2 regions of the Amycolatopsis sp. cmx-4-61 genome follow, and region 1 is predicted to be linked to the other one. Evidence: riboswitches for the same ligand, from Rfam matches in the RefSeq annotation. Region 1 holds a riboswitch; the other holds the start of a gene.

What was found. A riboswitch is a leader RNA that binds a small molecule or an ion and turns the genes downstream of it on or off. The one in region 1 is predicted to bind thiamine pyrophosphate.
Region 2: it holds a riboswitch for thiamine pyrophosphate, as region 1 does, so the genes downstream of both, ACLJOU_RS32050 (thiamine ABC transporter substrate binding subunit) here and thiO (glycine oxidase ThiO) in region 1, are expected to answer to the same signal.

What each region holds. Positions count from the first base shown of each region.
Region 1 covers NZ_JAEBEI010000001.1:1,351,407-1,361,429, reverse strand. Annotated here, with positions in the region: gene ACLJOU_RS06710 (NADP-dependent oxidoreductase) at 1-720, shown strand, start outside; gene ACLJOU_RS06705 (phosphatidylinositol-specific phospholipase C domain-containing protein) at 717-1,727, opposite strand; gene thiD (bifunctional hydroxymethylpyrimidine kinase/phosphomethylpyrimidine kinase) at 1,833-2,660, shown strand; gene ACLJOU_RS06695 (MarR family winged helix-turn-helix transcriptional regulator) at 2,768-3,193, opposite strand; gene ACLJOU_RS06690 (thiazole synthase) at 3,354-4,112, opposite strand; gene thiS (sulfur carrier protein ThiS) at 4,114-4,314, opposite strand; gene thiO (glycine oxidase ThiO) at 4,314-5,387, opposite strand; TPP riboswitch at 5,381-5,486, opposite strand; gene thiE (thiamine phosphate synthase) at 5,518-6,177, shown strand; gene ACLJOU_RS06670 (hypothetical protein) at 6,179-6,925, opposite strand; gene ACLJOU_RS06665 (threonine/serine dehydratase) at 7,073-8,023, shown strand; gene ACLJOU_RS06660 (MFS transporter) at 8,126-9,664, opposite strand; gene ACLJOU_RS06655 (GntR family transcriptional regulator) at 9,797-10,023, opposite strand, start outside.
Region 2 covers NZ_JAEBEI010000014.1:88,182-98,204, reverse strand. Annotated here, with positions in the region: gene ACLJOU_RS32080 (AAA family ATPase) at 1-2,089, shown strand, start outside; gene ACLJOU_RS32075 (DUF1737 domain-containing protein) at 2,111-2,302, shown strand; gene ACLJOU_RS32070 (DNA-3-methyladenine glycosylase 2 family protein) at 2,228-3,685, opposite strand; gene ychF (redox-regulated ATPase YchF) at 3,776-4,858, shown strand; gene ACLJOU_RS32060 (hypothetical protein) at 4,991-5,719, shown strand; gene ACLJOU_RS32055 (4a-hydroxytetrahydrobiopterin dehydratase) at 6,083-6,367, opposite strand; TPP riboswitch at 6,400-6,508, shown strand; gene ACLJOU_RS32050 (thiamine ABC transporter substrate binding subunit) at 6,531-7,580, shown strand; gene ACLJOU_RS32045 (ABC transporter permease) at 7,708-9,273, shown strand; gene ACLJOU_RS32040 (ABC transporter ATP-binding protein) at 9,273-10,023, shown strand, end outside.

The DNA of each region.
Region 1 (10,023 bases):
GAAGAGACCGGCTTCGGCGCGACCGGTGTCGAAAAGGGCGACGAAGTCCTCGGCATGCCGTGGTTCCCGCGCCCGGCCAACGCCTACGCCGAGTACGTCACCGCGCCCTCGCGCCAGTTCGTGCGCAAGCCCGCCGGGCTGTCGTTCGCCGAGGCCGCCGCGTTGCCGCTGGCCGGGCTGACCGCCTGGCAGGGCCTGGTCGACGTCGCGAACGTCCACGCGGGACAGCGGGTGTTCGTCGACGCCGCCGCGGGCGGGGTCGGGCACCTCGCCGTGCAGATCGCCAAGGCGCGCGGCGCGCACGTCATCGGCACCGCCAGCGCGAAGAAGCACGACTTCCTGCGCGAGCTCGGCGTCGACGAGCCGATCGACTACCACGACGAAACCGCGACGGCGTCCGATGTGGACGTCTACTTCGGACTCGTCGGCGAGGACAGCGACCTGCGCTGGCTGCCCGCGATCAAGGAGGGCGGCCTGCTCATCGGCGTGCCCAGCGGGGTCGGCGATCGGATCGAGAAGGCCGCCGAGGCGCGGAACGTGCGCACTCGGCGGATCCTCGTGGAACCGGACCTCGGCGGGCTGACCGGCCTCGTCGAGCTGGTCGAGGCCGGTCAGCTGAAGGTCCGCGTCGAGCGGACCTTCCCGCTGGAGGACGTGGCCAAGGCGCACGAGCTGGGCGAAGCGGGCCGGGTGTCCGGCAAGCTCGTGCTGACCGTCTAGCCCCGCGCGAGCACCTGGGGCAGCACCGTCGTGAGCCCGGTCCAGTCCGCGGTGACCACCGACGCGTGCTGCTTCGCCAGGTCGGCGACGCGCTGGTTGGCCTGGTCGACCGTCGGGTTGTGGGCGTCGATGGCCGGCGCCACGTTCTGCCCGTCGGTCATCACGACGTAGTAGTGGTTGGCGTCGTACCACCACGGCCCGGTCTGGGTCACCCACGCGTTCGCGTCGCCGTCGAAGACGACGAACCACGGCTTGAGGTCGGCGGTGTACTTGTCCCGCGGGTCACCGCCGGCCGCGCCGTGCACGGTCGGGAAGATGTTCGCGTCGCCGAGCTTGCCCGCGTTCTTCAGGCCCACCAGGTACCGGGCGTACTCGACGTCGGTGTGCAGCGTGTCCGTCGGGTTCTGCTCCTCGACCGTGCCCGGGATGATCTCGGTGAGCACCCGGCCCCGCAGCGCGTCCACGGACGGCCAGTTGTCCGCCTTGGCCGCGTCGTCGAGCGTGGCGTACCCGCCGAGCAGCTCGGAGGGGCGGAAGGCGACGCTGCCGAGGTGCGCGCGGAACGTCGCGTCCAGCTCGTCCGGGCCGAGGCCGTTGTTGTCGGAGAAGCCGGTCTTCATCTCGATCTTGAGCGTGAGCGGCGGGTGGCCGGGGTGGGCGGCCAGCCAGATCCGGATGTCGTCGAGGCAGTACTCCAGGTTCTTGTTCTTGCCCCCGCTGTACAGCTGCGACGCCGAGGTCGCGGCGACGCAGTTGTTGTTGTTCCCCAACGGGTTCGAGTGGCTGACCTTCCACTCGTGGGTGATGAAGTCCGGCCAGACGTCGAGCTCGATCAGCGACGAGCCGGCGTCGAGCGCCTGGGCCAGGTAGCCGTAGGCCGCCGGGTCGTAGGTGTTGTGCACGCCGACGGTCGTGACGTGGGACAGCTTGGGACTGTCGGCGTTGGCGGCGGTCGCCCCGGAGAGCGTAAGCGCGGCCGTGAGGAGTGCCACCGAGAAGAGCTTCATCCAGGCTCCTTCGAACGTGAGTAACGTTCACAATGTCCCACCGTGGTTGACTGTTGATGAAGCAAAAGAGGCTGATTGGCCTAGACCAGAAGTCGGGAAACCACCATGACCACGAGCCCTCCCTCTGCGCTGACCATCGCCGGGTCGGACTCCGGCGGCGCCGCCGGGCTGCAGGCGGACCTGCGCACCTTCCTGACCTGCGGCGTGCACGGGCTCGTCGCGGTCACCGCCGTCACCGTGCAGAACACCCTGGGCGTGCACGACCGCGCCGATCTGCCGCCGCACATCGTGGCCGGGCAGATCGAGGCCGTGGCGGCGGACATGGGCGTCGGCGCGGCGAAGACCGGCATGCTGGCCTCGGCCGAGATCATCCACGCCGTCGCCGCGGCGTGCGACAAGGCGGGCATCGGGCGGGACGAACAGATCCCGTTCGTCGTCGACCCGGTCGCGGCGTCGATGCACGGGCACCCGCTGTTCGACGAGGCGGGGCTCCACGCCCTGCGCGACGAGCTGCTGCCGCGCGCGACGGTGCTGACGCCGAACCTCGACGAAGTCCGGCTGCTGACCGGGATGACCGTGACCGACCGCGAAGGCATGCACACCGCGGCGGTGGTGCTGCACCGGATGGGCCCGCGGTACGTCCTGGTCAAGAGCGGCCACCTGCAGGCCGACCCGGAGTGCGTGGACCTCCTGTTCGACGGCTCGACGTTCGTGGAGCTGCCGGGCAAGCGGTACTCGACCCCGCACACGCACGGCGCGGGCGACACGATGGCGTCGGCGCTCACGGCGGGCCTGGCCAAGGGCATGTCCGTGGTCGAGGCCGCGCGGTACGGCAAGTGGTTCGTCTCCCACGCCGTCGAGCACGCGTACCCGATGGGCGCGAAGGTCGGCCCGGTTTCGGCCTTCTGGCGGCTGGCTCCCGAGGAGCGCTGACCACGCGTCGCGCTACATCCCTGCGTTCGATTTTTCCTTGACCAGCGCATCCTCGACGAGCTCCGCGCCCTGAGCGCTGAGCTCGCCGGACTGCGGCAGCAGGCGGCTCAGTCGTCCGCGATCAGGGCCTCGAGCGCCGGGATCGCCGCCGTCAGCGCTTCGCGGTGTTCCGGCGAGAGCCGGTCGAGACGCCGGTTGAGCTCCTGGACCCGCGTCGACCGGACGCCGGAGACCAGCCGCTCGCCCTCCTCGGTCGCCTTCGCGAGCCACGCGCGGCGGTCGACCGGGTCGGACTCCCGGCTGACGTACCCGGCCTCGACCAGCGACGCGATGATCCGCGACATCGTCGCCGCGGCCACGCCCTCCTTGGCCGCGAGGTCGCCGAGCCGGAGCTGGCCGGCGTGTACCAGCGTCGCCAGCGCCGAGATGGCGCCGTGGCCCGGCCCGGGCACGCCGGCTTGGCGCAGGGACCGGGACAGCCTGCCGACGGCGAGGTACAACCTGCCCGAGGTGTCCTGAACCGATGTGGTCACGGCTGGCTCCTTCTGCCCTGCCCGGCCGCGGGTGCGCCGGAAAGTGCCGTCCACCTTACGGGCTCGCGGTGCACACTCGGCGTTAAGCCACACTGCGTTATAACGGGGCTCCGCCCAGGACCGGGAGCTGCGCCACCCCGAGCCCCCGAAAAGCCGCAGTTCACCGCGGTGGACTCGACGCCTGCGCCCAGAAGCGCTGCGGCACGCGCCCGGCCTCGCGGGCCAACCGGCCGGCGACGACACCCGCCCGCATCGCCGCGGCCATCCGCTCCGGATCGGCCGCCCGGGTGACGGCCGTGGACAGCAGGACGGCGTCGCAGCCGAGCTCCATCGCCAGCGTCGCGTCCGACGCCGTGCCGATTCCGGCGTCCAGGATCACCGGGACGCCCGCCCGCGAAACGATCAGCTCGATGTTGTGCGGATTCCGAATGCCGAGGCCGGTGCCGATGGGCGCCCCGAGCGGCATCACCGCGGCGCAGCCGGCCTCCTCCAGGCGCAGCGCGAGCACCGGGTCGTCGTTCGTGTAGGCGAACACGGTGAACCCGTCGGCGGCCAGCCGTTCGGCGGCGTCGAGGGTCTCGAACGGCTCCGGCAGCAGCGTCCGGTCGTCGGCGTGCACCTCGAGCTTGACCAGGTCGGTTTCCAGCGCCTCGCGCGCGAGCTGCGCGGTGAGCACGGCCTCGGCCGCCGTCCGGCAGCCCGCGGTGTTCGGCAGCAGCTCGATGCCGAGCCGCTTGAGGAGCTCGAGGACGCCGGAGCCGCCTTCGGCGTCGGCGCGGCGCATGGCGACGGTGGTCAGCTCGGTGCCGGACGCCACCAGCGCGCGTTCGAGCACGGCGAGGTTGGCCGCGCCGCCGGTGCCGATGATCAGCCGGGACGTCAGCTTGGTCGTGCCGATGACCAGCGGTGCTTCGTCCACGTCAGCCTCCCTGGACCGCGGTGAGCACGTCGAGGACCGCGCCCTTGGGCACCGCGGTGGTGGCCCAGTCGGCGCGGCGGACGACGACGCCGTCGACCGCGACGGCGATCCCGGGCCGCGGGCCGCCGGTCGTGTCGAGGACGTCGGCGACGGTGGCGTCGTCCGGGACCGCCGTCCACTGGCCGTTGAGCTTGATCTCCATCACACGTGCTCCTTCTGGTGCAGGCGGGCGGGGGACGCGGCCGCGGTGCCTTCCGGCGGCGTGTCGCCCTCGAGCCAGGCGACCACGGCGTCCGCGGTCACCGGGGCCATCAACAGGCCGTTGCGGTGGTGGCCGGTCGCGGCGAAGACACCGCCGTCCAGGAGGCCGAGGTAGGGCAGCGCGTCCCGGCTGCCGGCGCGCAGGCCGGCGGCGGTCTCGGTGAGCTCGTACTCGGTGATCGCGGGGAAGACGCGTTCGGCGCCGTCGAGCAGCTCGCGCACGCCGCGGGCGGTGACGGCCCGGTCGAAGCCGGCCTCGTACTGGGTGGCGCCGAGGACGATTTCGGCGTCCCCGCGCGGGACCAGGTAGATCGGGCGGCCCTCGACCACGGCCCGGACGGTGTGCCGCGGCGGCGGCAGGCAGCCGCGGCGGGGCTTCAGCCGGAGGATCTCGCCCTTGAGCGGGCGGACGGCGCCGGCGAGCTGCGGGTGCAGCCGTCCGGTCCAGGCGCCGGCGGCGAGCACGACGGCTTCGGCGTCCGGGAGATCTTCGACGCGCTCTCGCTGGAACCGGACTTGGCGGTTGACGCAGGCGTCGTACAGGGCTTGCAGCAGTTTCCGGTTGTCCACGGCCAGGTCACCGGGCACGTGGAGTCCACTTCGGACGGATCCGATGCCGGGTTCGAGCCGCTTGGCCGCCCGGCCGGTGAGCCGCTCGGCCGCGCGGCCGAGGTCGCGCAGGTGGGCCGCCAGGATCTCCAGGTAGCCGGCGTCGGCGCTGTCGAAGGCGACGACGAGCGTCCCGTGGTCGGCCAGGCCGGGATCGACACCCTCTTCCTGCAGGTCACGCGCGAAGCCGGGCCAGCGCTTGAGCGACTCTTCGCCGAGGCGGAGGACGTCCTCCTCGCCGGGCCAGGCCTCGGTGACGGGGGCGAGCATGCCGCCGGCCAGCCAGGACGCGCCACCGCGGGCGGGTTCGGGGTCGTAGAGGGTGACGTGGTGACCGTGCGCGGCGGCGCGCCACGCACAGGCGAGGCCGATCACGCCGCCGCCCACCACCGCCAGGTTCGTCATGGAATCACGCTCCCTGCGCCGGCATGACCCGGATCAGGTTCCACGGTCGGAGCGGCAGCTCCCTCTCAGCCCGTGCCTCGGGCTCCCGTGCGGACACGTCCACCTTAACCGGCGGGGTACGGTCCCCGCTATGCCCGCCCTCTCCGGTGACAAGATCCGCGCCCGCCTCGACGCGGCGCGCCTGTACCTCTGCACGGACGCCCGCACGGACCGCGGCGACCTGGCCGCCTTCGCCGACGCGGCCCTCGCCGGCGGCGTCGACATCATCCAGCTGCGCGACAAGACCGGCGCCCTGGAGGCGGCCGGCGAGATCGCGGCGCTGGAGGTCCTCGCGGAAGCGTGCGCCCGGCACGGCGCCCTGCTGTCGGTGAACGACCGCGCGGACGTGGCGCTGGCGGTCGGCGCGGACGTGCTCCACCTGGGCCAGGACGACATCCCGGTGCCGCTGGCCCGCCGCATCCTGGGCGACGACGTCGTGATCGGCCGCTCGACGCACTCGCTCGACCAGGCGCTCGCCGCTGCCGCGGAGCCCGGGGTGGACTACTTCTGCACGGGTCCGTGCTGGCCGACCCCGACCAAGCCGGGCCGCCCCGCCCCGGGCCTGGACCTGGTCGGGGCGACGGCGGCCTGGGCCCCGGACCGCCCGTGGTTCGCGATCGGCGGCATCGACGGCGACCGGCTGCCTTCGGTGCTGGAGGCCGGCGCCTCCCGGATCGTGGTGGTCCGGGCGATCACCGAGGCCGAGGACCCCGAGGCGGCGGCGCGCGCGCTGCGGGCACGCCTGCCCTGAGTCAGGGCGTCGGCGTCGGCGCGGCGCCCTTGCTGGTCGGCGGGGTCGCCGTCGTGGCCGGTGCCGAGGTCGACGGCAGCGCGGCCGTGGTGCTCGGGGTCGGCGTCGGCGTCCGGGACGACGTCGCCGGAGCCGTCGACGTCTCCGTCGGGGTCGTCTCCGTGGGGGACACCTGGGTGTCGTTCGCCGAGGTCGGCGGGGTCGGCGGGGTCGTCGACGGCGTCTCGCGCTGCTGGCCGGAGCTGCCGCCGAAGATCTTGCCGACGCCCGCTCCGGTGCCGCCCGCGACCTTGCCGCCCGTCGCCGCGTCCACGCCGATCATCGACAGGATCGCCACCGCGAACGCCACCACGCTCGTGCCGATGAGCAACGGCCAGCGCAGCTTCTTCAGCCGGGACGCCGCCGGTGGCTTCGCCAGGGGGACCGTCGGCTGGTCCGTGATGGGTATCTCGGGGAACGCCTCCGCGGGCCCGCGTCGCCGGATCCCCGACGTCGCCAGCTGGCGCGCTCTGAGCGCCGCCTGCCGCGTGCGCTCCAGCGAGCGCAGGTACAGCTCACTGCCGACCGTCGACACCACGCTCGCGACGCCGGCACCGATCACCGTGCCCGCCACGCCCAGTGTCGAACCGAGCAGCGCCGCGGTCACCGCCGCCAACGCCGCTGCCAGGACCTGCGCGATCCGCAGGCCCGGCTTCTCTTCCTTCTCCTCCGATGCAACTGCCGCTGTCGCTGTTTTCTCCTTGGTCATGATCCCGATCTGCGTAGTCCGTGTTCTCCCCTGTCCAACGTCTAAGGCGCCTGAGGAACTCCCCTCGTTGCCACGGCGTGAGGAGGACCACTCCGTCTGTCCATAATAGACACTCCAGACCGAACGTTTTCTTGACATACTCGGCACATGGAACTGGTGACGATCTCTGACATCGAGGCCGCCGCGAAGCGCGTCGCCGATGTCGCCGTACGCACGCCCCTGTTGCTCCAGACGTGGGATCCCCGCGGGACCCTGTGGCTCAAACCCGAAAACCTGCAGCCGGTCGGAGCGTTCAAGGTGCGCGGCGCGTTCAACGCCATCGCCGGCCTCGACGACGCGGCCCGCGCCCGCGGCGTCATCGCCTACTCCAGCGGCAACCACGCGCAGGCAGTCGCGTACGCCGCGCAGCGGTACGGCGTGCCCGCGGTGATCGTCGTGCCGGACGTCGCGCCGCGGATCAAGGTCGAGGCCACCCGCTCGTACGGCGCGGAGGTCGTCGAGGTCCCGATCGGCGAGCACGAGGCCAAAGCGCGCGAACTGGCCGCCGAACGCGGGCTGACCCTCGTCCCGCCCTTCGACGACGCGGCCATCATCGCCGGCCAGGGCACCGCGGGCCTCGAGATCGCCGAGGACCTGCCGGACGTCGACGTCGTGCTGGTCCCGATCAGCGGCGGCGGGCTGGCGGCCGGCGTCGGCACGGCGATCAGGGCCCGCTGCCCGCGGGCGCGCGTGATCGGTGTCGAGCCCGCACTGGCCGCGGACGCCGCCGACAGCCTCCGGCGGGGCGAGCTGGTCCGGTGGCCGCAGGCCGACCGCGCCCGCACGATCGCCGACGGCCTGCGCTCGCAGCCGTCGGAGCTGACCTTCGCCCACCTGCGGGAGGTCGTCGACCAGATGGTGACGGTGACCGAGGACGAAATCCGCGAGGCCGTCCGCGTCCTCGCGACGAAGGCCCGGCTGGTGGCTGAGCCGAGCGGCGCGGTGACGACGGCGGCGTACTTGTCCCACGCCGACGAGCTCCCGGCCGGGAAGACGGTCGCGCTCGTCTCGGGCGGCAACGCCGACCCGGCGATGTTCGCCGAGATCCTGGCAGGCTGACCCGCCCCCAAGCGCCCCAATGTGGCCTTCGGTGCGTGAGACGCACCGAAGGCCGCCTTGGGTGCGTCAGACGCAACCAAGGCCGCCTTGGGGCGCTCGGGGCTAGGAGCCGGCGACGGAGGAGCCTCGGCGGATGTGCGTCGGCGGGCCCTCCACGCCGCAGTGGTAGCACTCGCCCAGGTGCGGGCACTCGTCGTCGGGCGTGGGCGCCGACGGCGCCGACGGCGAGGACGGCGGTGCGAGGACGCCGTTGTGGATGCCCAGTGCGATCAGGCCGCCCGCGATCGCCAGGGCCGCGCAGATCACCAGCGCCGTCCGCCAGCCCGCCGTCAGCGCCACCGGATCCGCGTACGCCTCGCCGGTCAGCCCGGCCGCCGCCGGCAGCACCGCCACCGCCAGCAGGCCACCCGATCGAGCGATCGCGTTGTTCACCCCGGACGCGACACCGGCGTAGCGGTCCGGGGCCGCGGCGAGCACCGTCGCCGTCACCGGAGCCACCACCGTCGCCAGGCCGAGCCCGAACACCACCACCGCGGGCAGCACCGCGCCGAGGTAGGACGCACCGGGCGCGATGCGGAGCATCAGCAGCATCCCGATGCCGACCACGATCGGCCCGACCACCAGCTGCGTGCGCGGGCCGATGCGCTGCGCGAGCGCGCCGGAGCGGCCCGAGAGCAGCAGCATGATCACCGTCAGCGGCAGCCCGGCCAGCCCCGACGCGGTCGGCGAGTAGCCGAGCGACACCTGCAGCTGCATCACCAGCAGCATCATCACCCCGCCGAGCGCCGCGTAGACGACGAAGGTCAGGGCGTTCGAGAGCGTGAACGTGCGGTCGCGGAACAGCGACGGCGGCACGAGCGGCTCGTGCGAGCGGTGCTGGACGGCGACGAACGCGGCCAGCCCCGCGATCCCCAGCAGGCCCGCCACCAGCACGATCGGGTCGCCGATGCCGCGGGCGGGCGCCTCCACCAGCGCGCCGGTCACCCCGGCGAGGCCGAGGGCGCCGAGGGCGGCGGCGCCGAAGTCCGGGTGCCCGGTGGCGTCCGGGTCGCGGGATTCGGGGACGAACTTCCGCGCCATGAGCACGACGGCGACCGCGATCGGCACGTTGATGAGGAACGCGAGCCGCCAGGACCACACCTGCACGAGGAAGCCGCCGAGCAGCGGCCCGGCGGCGGCCGCGATGCCGCCGAGGCCGGACCACGCCCCGATCGCGCGGGCGCGGGCGTCGTGCGCGAAGGACGACTGGAGGATCGCGAGCGACCCGGGCGTCAGGAGGGCGCCGCCGATGCCTTGCAGGATCCGCATCGCGACGAGCATCTCGGTGGACGTCGCGGCGGCGCAGAGCCCGGACGCGACGCCGAACCAGACGACGCCGACGAGGTACGTGCGGCGCCGGCCGTACCGGTCGCCGAGCGAACCGGCGACGAGGATGAGCGCGGCGAGCGCGAGCAGGTAGCCGTCGAGGATCCACTGGAGCCCGGCCACCGACGCGTTCAGCTCGGCGCCGATCCGGGGCAGCGCGACGTTGACGATGGTGCCGTCGAGCATCGCCATGCCGGAGCCGAGGATGGTGGTGGCCAGCACGCCGCGGGCGGCACCGGTGCCCCACCGGATCCCGGTGTCTTCAGTCGCAGTCACCCTCTGAACCTTATTCAGCCGTCGGTCGGCGCAACAGTCACCGCAGGTGCGCGACCTGCGGCGCGTTGCACCGACCCAGCCCGAACAAGGTTCTCGCTCCACCGCGACCGGGGACTGTCGTCAACCGCGCGCTTACGGCAGCAGCGTCGTCACGAACTTGTAGCGGTCGCCGCGGTAGACCGAGCGGGCGAACTCGACCGGCTTGCCGTCCGTGGCGAACGAGTGCCGGGTCAGCATCAGCACCGGCATGCCGACGTCCGCGCCGAGCATCTCCGCTTCCTGCGGCCCGGCGAGCGACGTTTCGATCGTCTCTTCCGCACGCTCGAGTTCGACGCCGTAGTGTTCACGTAGAACGGCGT
Region 2 (10,023 bases), on a different contig from region 1:
CCTGCTCGAGATCACCGAACAGGCGCCGCAGCGCGCCGAGTGGGCGCAGGAGGTCGCGGCCGCGCGGCGGGCGGCGGGTGTCGCCGTGGAGGCCGACCTGCTGGACCGGCGGGCCGCCGAACTGACCGAGGCCGAGCAGGCGGAGAAGGAGCGCGGTGCCCGGCTGCGGGAGTTCGGCACCCGGGCGACCGGCGACCTGAAGGCGCGGGCGGCCACCGCGCGCGAAGAGGCGGGCGCGGTCGCGGAGCTGGTCGCCGAGGCCGAGCAGCAGGAGCTCGACGTCATGCGGCGGGACGACCGGAAGCTGGCCGCCGTCACGGCCCGGCAGCAGGTCGAGGAGCTGACCGCCGAGCTCGCCGCGATCCCCGGCCAGCTGGCCAAGCTGCGGGCAGACGCCCTCGAAGCCGCCGAAGCCGAAGCGAAGCTCGAGGGCGCGAAGGCGAAGGTGGACGAGCTGCGCGTCTTCGCCCGCGAGGCCGCCGAACTGCCCGAAGCACAGGCCAAGGTCCTGCGGGGCGAGGCGAAGCTGCGCGAAGTCGTCGACGCGCACCAGGCGGCCCGGCAGCGCCGGCTCGACCTGCGCGAGCGGCGGCTGGACGGCATGGCGGCCGAGCTGGCCGCCGCGTTGGGCGACGGCGCGCCGTGCCCGGTGTGCGGATCGGCCGAGCACCCGGCGAAGGCGAACCGGGACGTCGAGCTGGTCGACCCGGCCGAGGAACGCGCGGCCGAGGAGGCCGAGCAGGCGGCGGACGTGCTGCGGCAGCGGGTCGTCGTCGCGCTGGAGGAGGCGAAGGCGCGGCTGGCCGGGTTGGTCGAGCGGCTGGCCGGGCGCACGGCCGAGTCGATCACCGCCGAGCTGGCGGAGGCCCGCGCCACCGTGGCGGCGCTGACCGGGCAAGCCGCCGGCAAGGCGAAGCTGGGCCAGCAGACCGTCCTCCTGGAGCGCGACCTGGAAGCGCGTACCGAGCGCCTGCGCCGGGCCGAACAGGCGGCGACCGAAGCCACCACCGACGTCCGCGCCCTGGAGGAGCGGCTGGCCGAGCGCGAACGCCGGCTGGTCGCCGGCCGGGGCGAGTTTCCGGACGTCGGTGCGCGACGGCAGCACCTCCTCGGCCTGGCCGAGGCCCTGGAGGCGGTCGCCGAGGCGCGCACGGCGGTCGTCGGTGCCCGGGAGCGGGTGGCGGAGCAGAAAACCCTGGTCGAGGCGGCGGTGCAGGCGAAGGGATTCACGTCGCTGAAGAAGGCGCGGGCCGCGATGCTGCCGGACGAGCAGATCGAGAAGCTCGAGCAGGGCATCGCCGAGGCCGAGGCGGCCGCCGCGGGCGCGCGGGCGCTGCTGGCCGAGCCGGACCTGTTCGGCATCTCGCCGGGCGACGTCGCGGACGTCGGCCGCGCGGCCGACGCGGCCCAGCTGGCCCGGGCGCGCGCGGATTCCGCGTACGCGGCGCTGCGGGTGGCCACCGCACAGCACGACGAACTGACCCGGCTGGCCGGCCTGCTGCGCCAGGCGCTGGCCGGGCTCGCGCCGGCCGAAGCGGAGTACGCCGAACTGCGGGCGCTCTCGGAGGTCGTCAACGGGCGCGGGCAGAACAGCCGCAAGATGTCCCTGCGGTCGTACGTGCTGGCGGCGCGGCTCGAGGAAGTCGCCGTCGCCGCCACGCACCGGCTGCGCACGATGAGCCAGGGCCGGTATTCGTTCGTCCACTCGGACGCGGCCGGGGCGCGCGGCACCCGCGGTGGGCTCGGCATCGACGTGCTCGACGACTACTCGGGCACCATCCGCCCGGCGAAGACGCTGTCCGGCGGCGAGTCGTTTCTCGCGTCACTGGCCCTCGCGCTGGGGCTGGCCGACGTCGTCGCGGGGGAGACCGGCGGCGCGCTCCTGGACACGCTGTTCGTCGACGAAGGCTTCGGCACGCTGGACGCCGAAACGCTCGACGTCGTGATGAACATCCTCGACGAGCTCCGCGCCGGCGGCCGGGTCGTCGGGCTCGTGTCGCACGTCGAGGAGCTGCGGCAGCGCATCCCGACCCGGCTGCGGGTCCGCAAGTCCCGCACGGGCTCGACCCTGCAGGTGCGCGCCGGCTGACGACTCGGCCAAGATGACGGCATGACCGACCAGCCGCCGAACGGCCTGCCCCGCTACCGCCTGCTGACCGGCCCGGACGACGCCGGGTTCTGCCGCCGGGTCAGCGAGGCGCTGGAGCTCGGCTACCGCCTGCACGGGTCACCGGCGGCGACGTTCGACGGCAACCAGGTCGTCGTCGCGCAGGCCGTCGTGTGGCCCGGAGAACCGGGCTGAGAGGTACATCCCGGCGTAGGAACACCACGGCGTCCAGGCACGCGCCCGCTCCGGCAGCGAGTCCGGCGCGATGCCCAGCGCCTCGGCGCCGCCGCGGACCGCGGGATCCTCGGCGAGCAGGACGTCCGGCGCGCCGAGGACGCGCATGACGACGTAGTCGGCCGTCGACGGGTCGACGCCGGGGGTCGCCAGGAGCTCGGCCCGCAGCTCCGCCGCGTCCCGGCCGACGTGCACGTCGAGCCGGCCCTCCGCCAGCGCGGCGATCCCCGCGTGACCCGGCACGGCCTCGGCGACCTGGGCCGCGGTCGGGAACAGCCGCGAAACCCCCCACTCGCCCGGCACCTCGTCGCCCGGCGGCAGCGGGCCGCCGGCCAGGGCGCGCAGCAGCAGCTCCTCGCCGTCGACCGCGCCCGGCACCCGGATCCCCGGGACGGCCGCGACCACCGGCGCCAGCGCCGGGTCGGCGCCGAGGACCCGGGTGACCGCCGCCGGGTCGGCGTCGAGGTCGAGCAGCCGGCGCACCCGGCTGACCGCGCTGCCGAGGTCGCGCAGGTCGGTGAGCATCAGCTCGCACCGCACGTGGTCCGGCATCGGGGTCAACCGCACGACACCCGTGCCGTGGGCGAGCCGCAGGGTGCGCGCGTAGGCCTCCGGAGTGACTTCCTCGACGCCTGGCACGGCGTGGTCCGCGAAGAAGCGAAGCAACCCGTCAGCGTCGAAAGGCGGCCGGAACGGCAGCCGCAGGCTGAGCCGGGTCCCGGTGACGTCGGCCTGGCGCCCCCGTCGTGAAGCGGCGAAGGCGCGAAGCTGCGAAGGCGTTGTCGCGAACACTTCGCGGATCGTCTCGTTGAACTGCCGCACGCTGGAAAAGCCCGCCGCGAAGGCGACGTCCGTCAGCGGCAGCTCGGACAGCTCGATGAGCAGCCGCGCGGAGTGCGCCCGGTGGGCCCGGGCGAGCGCGAGCGGGCCCGCGCCCAGCTCGGCGGTGAGCACCCGGCCGAGCTGGCGTTCCGAATACCCGAGACGCCGGGCGAGGCCCGGGACGCCTTCGCGTTCCACGGTCCCGTCGGAGATCAGGCGCATCGCCCGCGCGGCCAGGTCGGCGCGCACGTTCCAGTCCGGCGAGCCGGGCACGGCGTCCGGCAGGCAGCGGCGGCAGGCGCGGAAGCCGTTGGCCTGCGCGGCCGCCGACGTCGGGAAAAAGCGCACGTTCTGCACCTTCGGCGTCGACGCCGGGCACGACGGGCGGCAGTAGATCCCGGTGGTGCGGACCGCCATGATGAACTGGCCGTCGAAGCGCGAGTCGCGGGCGGTGACCACGCGGTAGCAGCGTTCGGCGTCGCGCCAGAGCGCGAGCGTGTCGGTGACCATGGATCCCAGCATGTCAGCAGCTCAGCGGCCTCGCTGGCGGAAATCCGCCACGGCGTTGGGTGCGTGGGGCCCGGCCGGGTGAGCCACGTAGACTGCGGGGTCGTGAGCCTCACCCTCGGTATCGTCGGCCTGCCCAACGTCGGCAAGTCCACCCTGTTCAACGCGCTGACCCGCAACGACGTGCTCGCCGCGAACTACCCGTTCGCGACGATCGAGCCGAACGTCGGTGTCGTGCCGCTGCCGGACCCCCGGCTGGACAAGCTGGCCGAGCTGTACAAGTCGGAGAAGACGGTCCCCGCCGTGGTGTCCTTTGTGGACATCGCGGGCATCGTGAAGGGCGCGTCCGAGGGCGCCGGGCTGGGCAACAAGTTCCTGGCGAACATCCGTGAGGCCAACGCGATCTGCCAGGTCATCCGCGTGTTCGACGACCCCGACGTGGTGCACGTCGACGGCCGGATCGACCCGTCGAGCGACATCGAGACGATCAACACCGAGCTGATCCTCGCCGACCTGCAGACCCTCGACAAGGCGCTGCCGCGGCTGGAGAAGGAAGCGCGGACGAAGAAGGAGAACAAGCCCGCGCTCGACAACGCCCAGAAGGCGAAGGAAATCCTCGACGCCGGGCGCACGCTCTTCCAGGCGCAGAAGGAAGTCGACTTCGAGGCGCTGCGCGAGCTGAGCCTGCTGACGACGAAGCCGTTCCTGTACGTCTTCAACGCCGACGAGTCGGTGCTCACCGACGAAGCCCGCCGCGCGGAGCTGACCAAGCTGGTCGCGCCGGCGGACGCGGTGTTCCTCGACGCGAAGGTCGAGGCGGAGCTGCTGGAGCTGGACGACGAGGAGTCGGTGCGCGAACTGCTCGAGTCGGTCGGCCAGCCGGAGCCGGGCCTGTACTCCCTGGCCCGCGCGGGGTTCCACACGCTCGGCCTCCAGACGTACCTGACGGCGGGCCCGAAGGAGTCCCGCGCCTGGACGATCCCCCAGGGCGCCACGGCCCCCCAGGCGGCGGGTGTGATCCACACGGACTTCGAGCGCGGCTTCATCAAGGCGGAGATCGTCTCGTACGACGACCTGATGGAGGCGGGCTCCATGGCGGCCGCCCGCGCGGCGGGCAAGGTCCGCATGGAGGGCAAGGACTACGTCATGGCCGACGGCGACGTGGTCGAGTTCCGCTTCAACGTCTGAGCTCCTCCGCTGTCCACCCGGATCGTCCCCATTGGGCGAGCCGGGTGGTGACCGCTCGGTAACCGCCCCCACCGGGCCCCTCGGCCATTAGGATCGGCCGCCGCGTCGTCCGGTGGCTGGAGGGTTTTCACGATGGGGCAGAAAACGGCAGCGAACTCGGTGCCGCCGTGGACGCAGCGCGACGAAGTGCTGCGGTACACCTGTTACCTGGCCGCCCTGCTGGCCGGCGGGCACAGCACGCAAGACGTCCACGAGGTGCTGGCGCCCTTTCCGCCGACGATCGGCGGCGACGAGAAGTTCTGGGCCACCGGGCCGTTCGTGCTCTCCGACTTCCGGGCGCTCGGGGACGGCAGCTGGCAGGTCACCACGCCCTTCGTCTTCGGCACCGGCGCGGTGGGGCTGGGGCTCGTCGCCGGGTCGCTCGTCGGCGGGTCGATCGCCAAGTCGCGGGCGCGCCGAGCCGCGCACGCCGCGGCGGTTCCGCGCTGGGTCCCCATCGAGCAGGGGAACGTGTACTTGAGCCAGTACGGCTTCTACATGCACACCCCGAGCATCCTGCGCTGGCCGTGGACCGACCTTTCCGGTATGTCGGTCGTCGCGCCCGCAACCGTGCACTTCACCGGGAACAGCGAGCACGGCCCGATTTCCTGGCTGCTCCAGTCGGACTGGGCGGAACTGCTGTTCGTCTCGTGGGCGCTCGCGATCCACCCCCGCCACCCGCAGCTCGTGACCGGCGGGTGGCTGCCGCAGGGGTGGATCGAGCACGCCCGCTTCCACCAACGCGCCCCGCAGCCGGCGGCGGGTGCGGGCGTGCCGGGCATCGCCGCACCCGAGACGCCGGACCAGCGGGGTAGCGACTAGCCGAGCAGGCCCAGCAGGGCGATCGCGATCAGCACCACCGCGGGGGCGAGGGCGTTGATCCAGGCGCGCTGGGCGGCGGTCAGAGTGCTGTTCATGGGGCAATCCCTACGGGCCGGACCGATGCTTCCGCTCGGATCAGCGCGCCGATCATGGCCCGTGTTAACAGCTGTGATCGAACTCTCAGCCGTCCAGGTGACGGCGGTGGCGGGCGGTGAACCAGAGCACTCCGCCCGCCGCCGCGACCATCGTCGCGAACGCCGTCGTACCGACCACGATTGCCTGAGTCATCTCGTCTCCCTCCCGAAGGTTCCGGTAACCGAGAGACGTCGCAGACCCGGGAAAGTGCACTGAGAGTTACCGAGGTCACAGGGCGGCGAGCACCGAGTCGATCTGCGAAGCCAGGTCGAAGTCCTTCGCCGTCAGGCCGCCCGCCGAATGCGTCGAGAGCCGGAACGTCACGGTGCGCCAGCGGATGTCGATGTCCGGGTGGTGGTCGGCGGCTTCGGCGAGCACCGCCACCCGGTCCACCGCCTCGATCGCCTGGGGGAAGCTCCCCAGTTCCACCTCGCGGGAGATCACCGCGCCGGACCGCGTCCAGCCCGGGCCCAGCCGTCCGTCGGCCTCGGCGTCGCTCAAGATTTCCGTCATGTCTCCATGGTCGTCCGTCCTCGGCTACGCTGCACGGTTGCCACGGGAGTCCGGCCGGTGCCGGGCTGAGAGGCGGGTATCCGCGACCGTTCGCACCTGAGACGGATCATGCCGGCGAAGGGAGGGCTTCCCCCTCCTCGTCCGGCGAAGTGCAGGAGGGTAGATGAAACGCAGGGCTGTTCGCGCCGCGACGGCCATCGCCGCCGTCAGCGCCGTCGCTTCGGCGTGCTCGCTGTCGAGCGGTGACGGTGGCACGCAGCAGACGCCCACCGTCACCCTCGTGACGCACGACTCCTTCCTGGCCCCGCAGGAGGTGCTCGACGCCTTCCAGAAGCAGTCGGGCATCAAGATCTCCGTGCTCAAGCAGGGCGACGCCGGATCGCTGACCAACAAGCTCGTGCTGACCAAGGCCAACCCGATCGGCGACGTCGCGTACGGCGTCGACTCCACCTTCGCCTCCCGCGCGCTCGGCGAGGGCGTCTTCGATCCGTACACGAGCCCCGAGGCCGACCGCGGGCCCCAGCGCTACGCCGTCGACCCCGAGCACCGGCTCTCCGCGGTCGATGTCGGCGACGTCTGCGTCAACGTCGACACGAACTACTTCACCGCCAAGGGGATCCCGGCGCCCTCGACCTACGACGACCTGGCCGACCCGAAGTACAAGGACCTGCTGGTCGCCGAGGACCCGGCGACGGCCTCACCCGGGCTGGCCTTCCTCCTCGGCACCATCGCCAAGTACGGCGACGCCGGCTGGAAGGACTACTGGACGAAGCTGAAGGCCAACGGCGTCAAGGTGGTCAGCGGCTGGGAAGAGGCCTACACCAAGCAGTTCTCCGGCTCGTCCGGCAAGGGGCCGCGGCCGATCGTCGTCTCGTACGCGTCTTCGCCGGCCGCCGAGGTCGGCGACGACGGCAAGCCGCGCACGAAGGCGCTGCTCGACACCTGCTACCGGCAGGTCGAGTACGCCGGCGTGCTGGCGAACGGCAAGCAGGTCGAGAACGCACGCAAGGTCGTCGACTTCCTGCTCTCCCAGCAGTTCCAGGCGACGGTCGCGGCCAACATGTACGTCTACCCGGCGCGCCAGGGCGTCGACCTGCCGCCGGGCTGGGCGCAGGTCGCGCCGCTGCCGCAGAAGCCCGAGACGCTGCCCGCGGACCAGGTGCAGGCGGGACGCGAGAAGTGGATCGGCGAATGGCGCACGCTCGTGCAGTGACACCCGAGGCGCCGCCTCGGGCCGGGGGCTCCGCCACCCGGAGCCCCCGAAAGCTCGGGCGGTGACCGTGACGTCCGCCCGGCGGGCCACGGCCCCGCCGCGGACCGCCCGCGGGCTCGGGCTGGCGCTGCTCGGGCTCGCGCCGATCGGTTTCCTGGTGGTCTTCTTCGCCTGGCCGGTCCTGGCGATCATCGGCCGCGGGTTCGCCGCCGGCGGCCTCGACGTCGTCCTCGGCGACGCGCGGACTTGGCAGCTGGCCGGGTTCACCGTCGGGAGCGCGGCCGCGTCGACGGTGGTCGCGGTGCTGGCCGGCCTGCCGGTGGCGTTCCTGCTGGCGCGGGTGCGGCTGCCCGGCGTCGGCCTGGCCCGGACGTTGGTGCTGGTGCCGTTCGTGCTGCCGACCGTGGTGGTCGGGCTGGCGTTCCGGGCGCTCTGGCCGGACGGCGGCGTGCTGCCGATCGTGCTGGCCAACGCCTTCTTCAACGTCGCCGTCGTCGCGCGGACCGTCGCCGGGCTGTGGGCGCGGCTGGACCCGCGGACGGCCGACGCCGCCCGCGCGCTCGGCGCCTCGCCGTGGCGGGCCTTCCGGGCGGTGACGCTGCCCGCGCTCGCCCCGGCGATCGCGTCGGCGGCGGCCGTCGTGTTCCTCTTCTGCGCGACCAGTTTCGGGGTCGTCCTGATCCTCGGCGGCGCCCGCTACCGGACTCTGGAAACCGAGATCTACCTGCGCACGGTCGACCTCCTTGACCTTTCGGGGGCGGCGGCGCTTTCGCTGATCCAGTTCGCCGCCGTGGTCGCCGCGCTGGTCCTCGGCGGGCTGGCGCGGCGGCGCCGGGACGGCGCCCGGATCGGGTCCGGGCAGGCGCACCGCCCGCGTGGCGGCGAATGGTGGGCCGTCGGCCTCGCGGGCGTCGTGCTCGCGTTGCTGGTGACGCCGATCGTCGCGCTCCTCGCCGAATCGGTGTCCACTGAGGACGGCTGGAGTCTCGCCGGGTACCGGGCGCTGACGAGCACCGGCGAGAAGGGCGCGCTCCAGGTGTCGGGCTGGGACGCCGCGCTGAACTCGCTGAAGGTGGCCGTCGACGCGACGCTGCTCGCGATGGTCGTCGGCGTGCTGGCGTCCGTCGTCCTGGTGGCGCTGCGCCGCTCGCCCGCGAGAGCCGCGCGGGGCCTCGGCGAGACGATGGACGCCGTCCTGATGCTGCCGCTCGGGGTGTCGGCGGTCACCGTCGGGTTCGGCTACCTGGTGACGCTCGACGCGCTGCCCGGTGACCTCCGGACGTCGCCCTACCTGGTCCCGCTGGCCCAGGCGCTGGTGATCATCCCGCTGGTCGTGCGGATGGTGCTGCCGGTGCTGCGCTCGGTCGACGTCCGGCTGCGGCAGGCCGCGTCGACGCTCGGCGCGAGCCCGCTGCGGGTGTGGCGTGAGATCGACCTGCCGCTGACGCTGCGGCCGCTGGTCGCGGCGGCGGGGTTCGGGTTCGTCGTGGCGCTCGGCGAGTTCGGTGCGACGAGCTTCCTCGCCCGGCCGACGGCGCCGACGCTGCCGGTCGCGATCGCGTCGCTGATGGCGCGCCCGGGGGAGCTGAACAACCAGATGGCGTACGCGGCGTGCGCGTTGCTGATGCTCGTGACGGTGCTGGCGGTCGCGCTGATCGACCGGCTCGGCCGCGGCGGGGTGGGAGAGTTCTGATGGCGCTGTCGGTGCGGGACCTGACTGTCCACTACGGATCGTTCGCGGCCGTCCGCGACGCCCGGCTGGACATCGCCGACGGCGAGGTACTGGCCCTGCTCGGTCCGTCCGGCTCGGGCAAGTCGACGCTGCTGCGCGCGATCACCGGGCTCGAGCCGTCGGCCCGCGGCTCGGTGAGCTGGGACGGCGAGGACCTCGGCGCGGTCCCGGTCCACCGGCGCGGCTTCGGCCTGGTCTTCCAGGACGGCCAGCTGTTCACCCACCGCGACGTCGCCGCGAACATCGCGTTCGGCCTCCGGATGCACGGCGTGCCCCGCGTGCAGTGGGCACCGCGGGTGGCCGAGCTGCTGGAGCTGGTGGGCCTGTCCGGCTTCGAGCGACGCCGGGTGACGGAGCTGTCCGGCGGCCAGGCGCAGCGGGTCGCGCTGGCCCGGGCGCTGGCGCCGAAGCCGCGGCTGCTCCTGCTGGACGAGCCACTGTCCGGATTGGACGCCGGGTTGCGCGAACAGCTGGCGATCGACCTGGCGGATCTGTTGCGCCGCAGCAAGATCACGGCGCTGCTGGTGACGCACGACCAGGAGGAGGCGTTCACGCTGGCGGACCGAGTGGCGGTGCTGGACGCCGGGGAGGTCCGCCAGGAGGGCGCGGTCCGGCGCGTGTGGCGCAACCCCGCGGACGACGGCGTGGCCCGGTTCCTGGGGGTGACGACGTTCGCCGACGGCGTGGCGGCGGGCGGAGTGGTGCGCACGG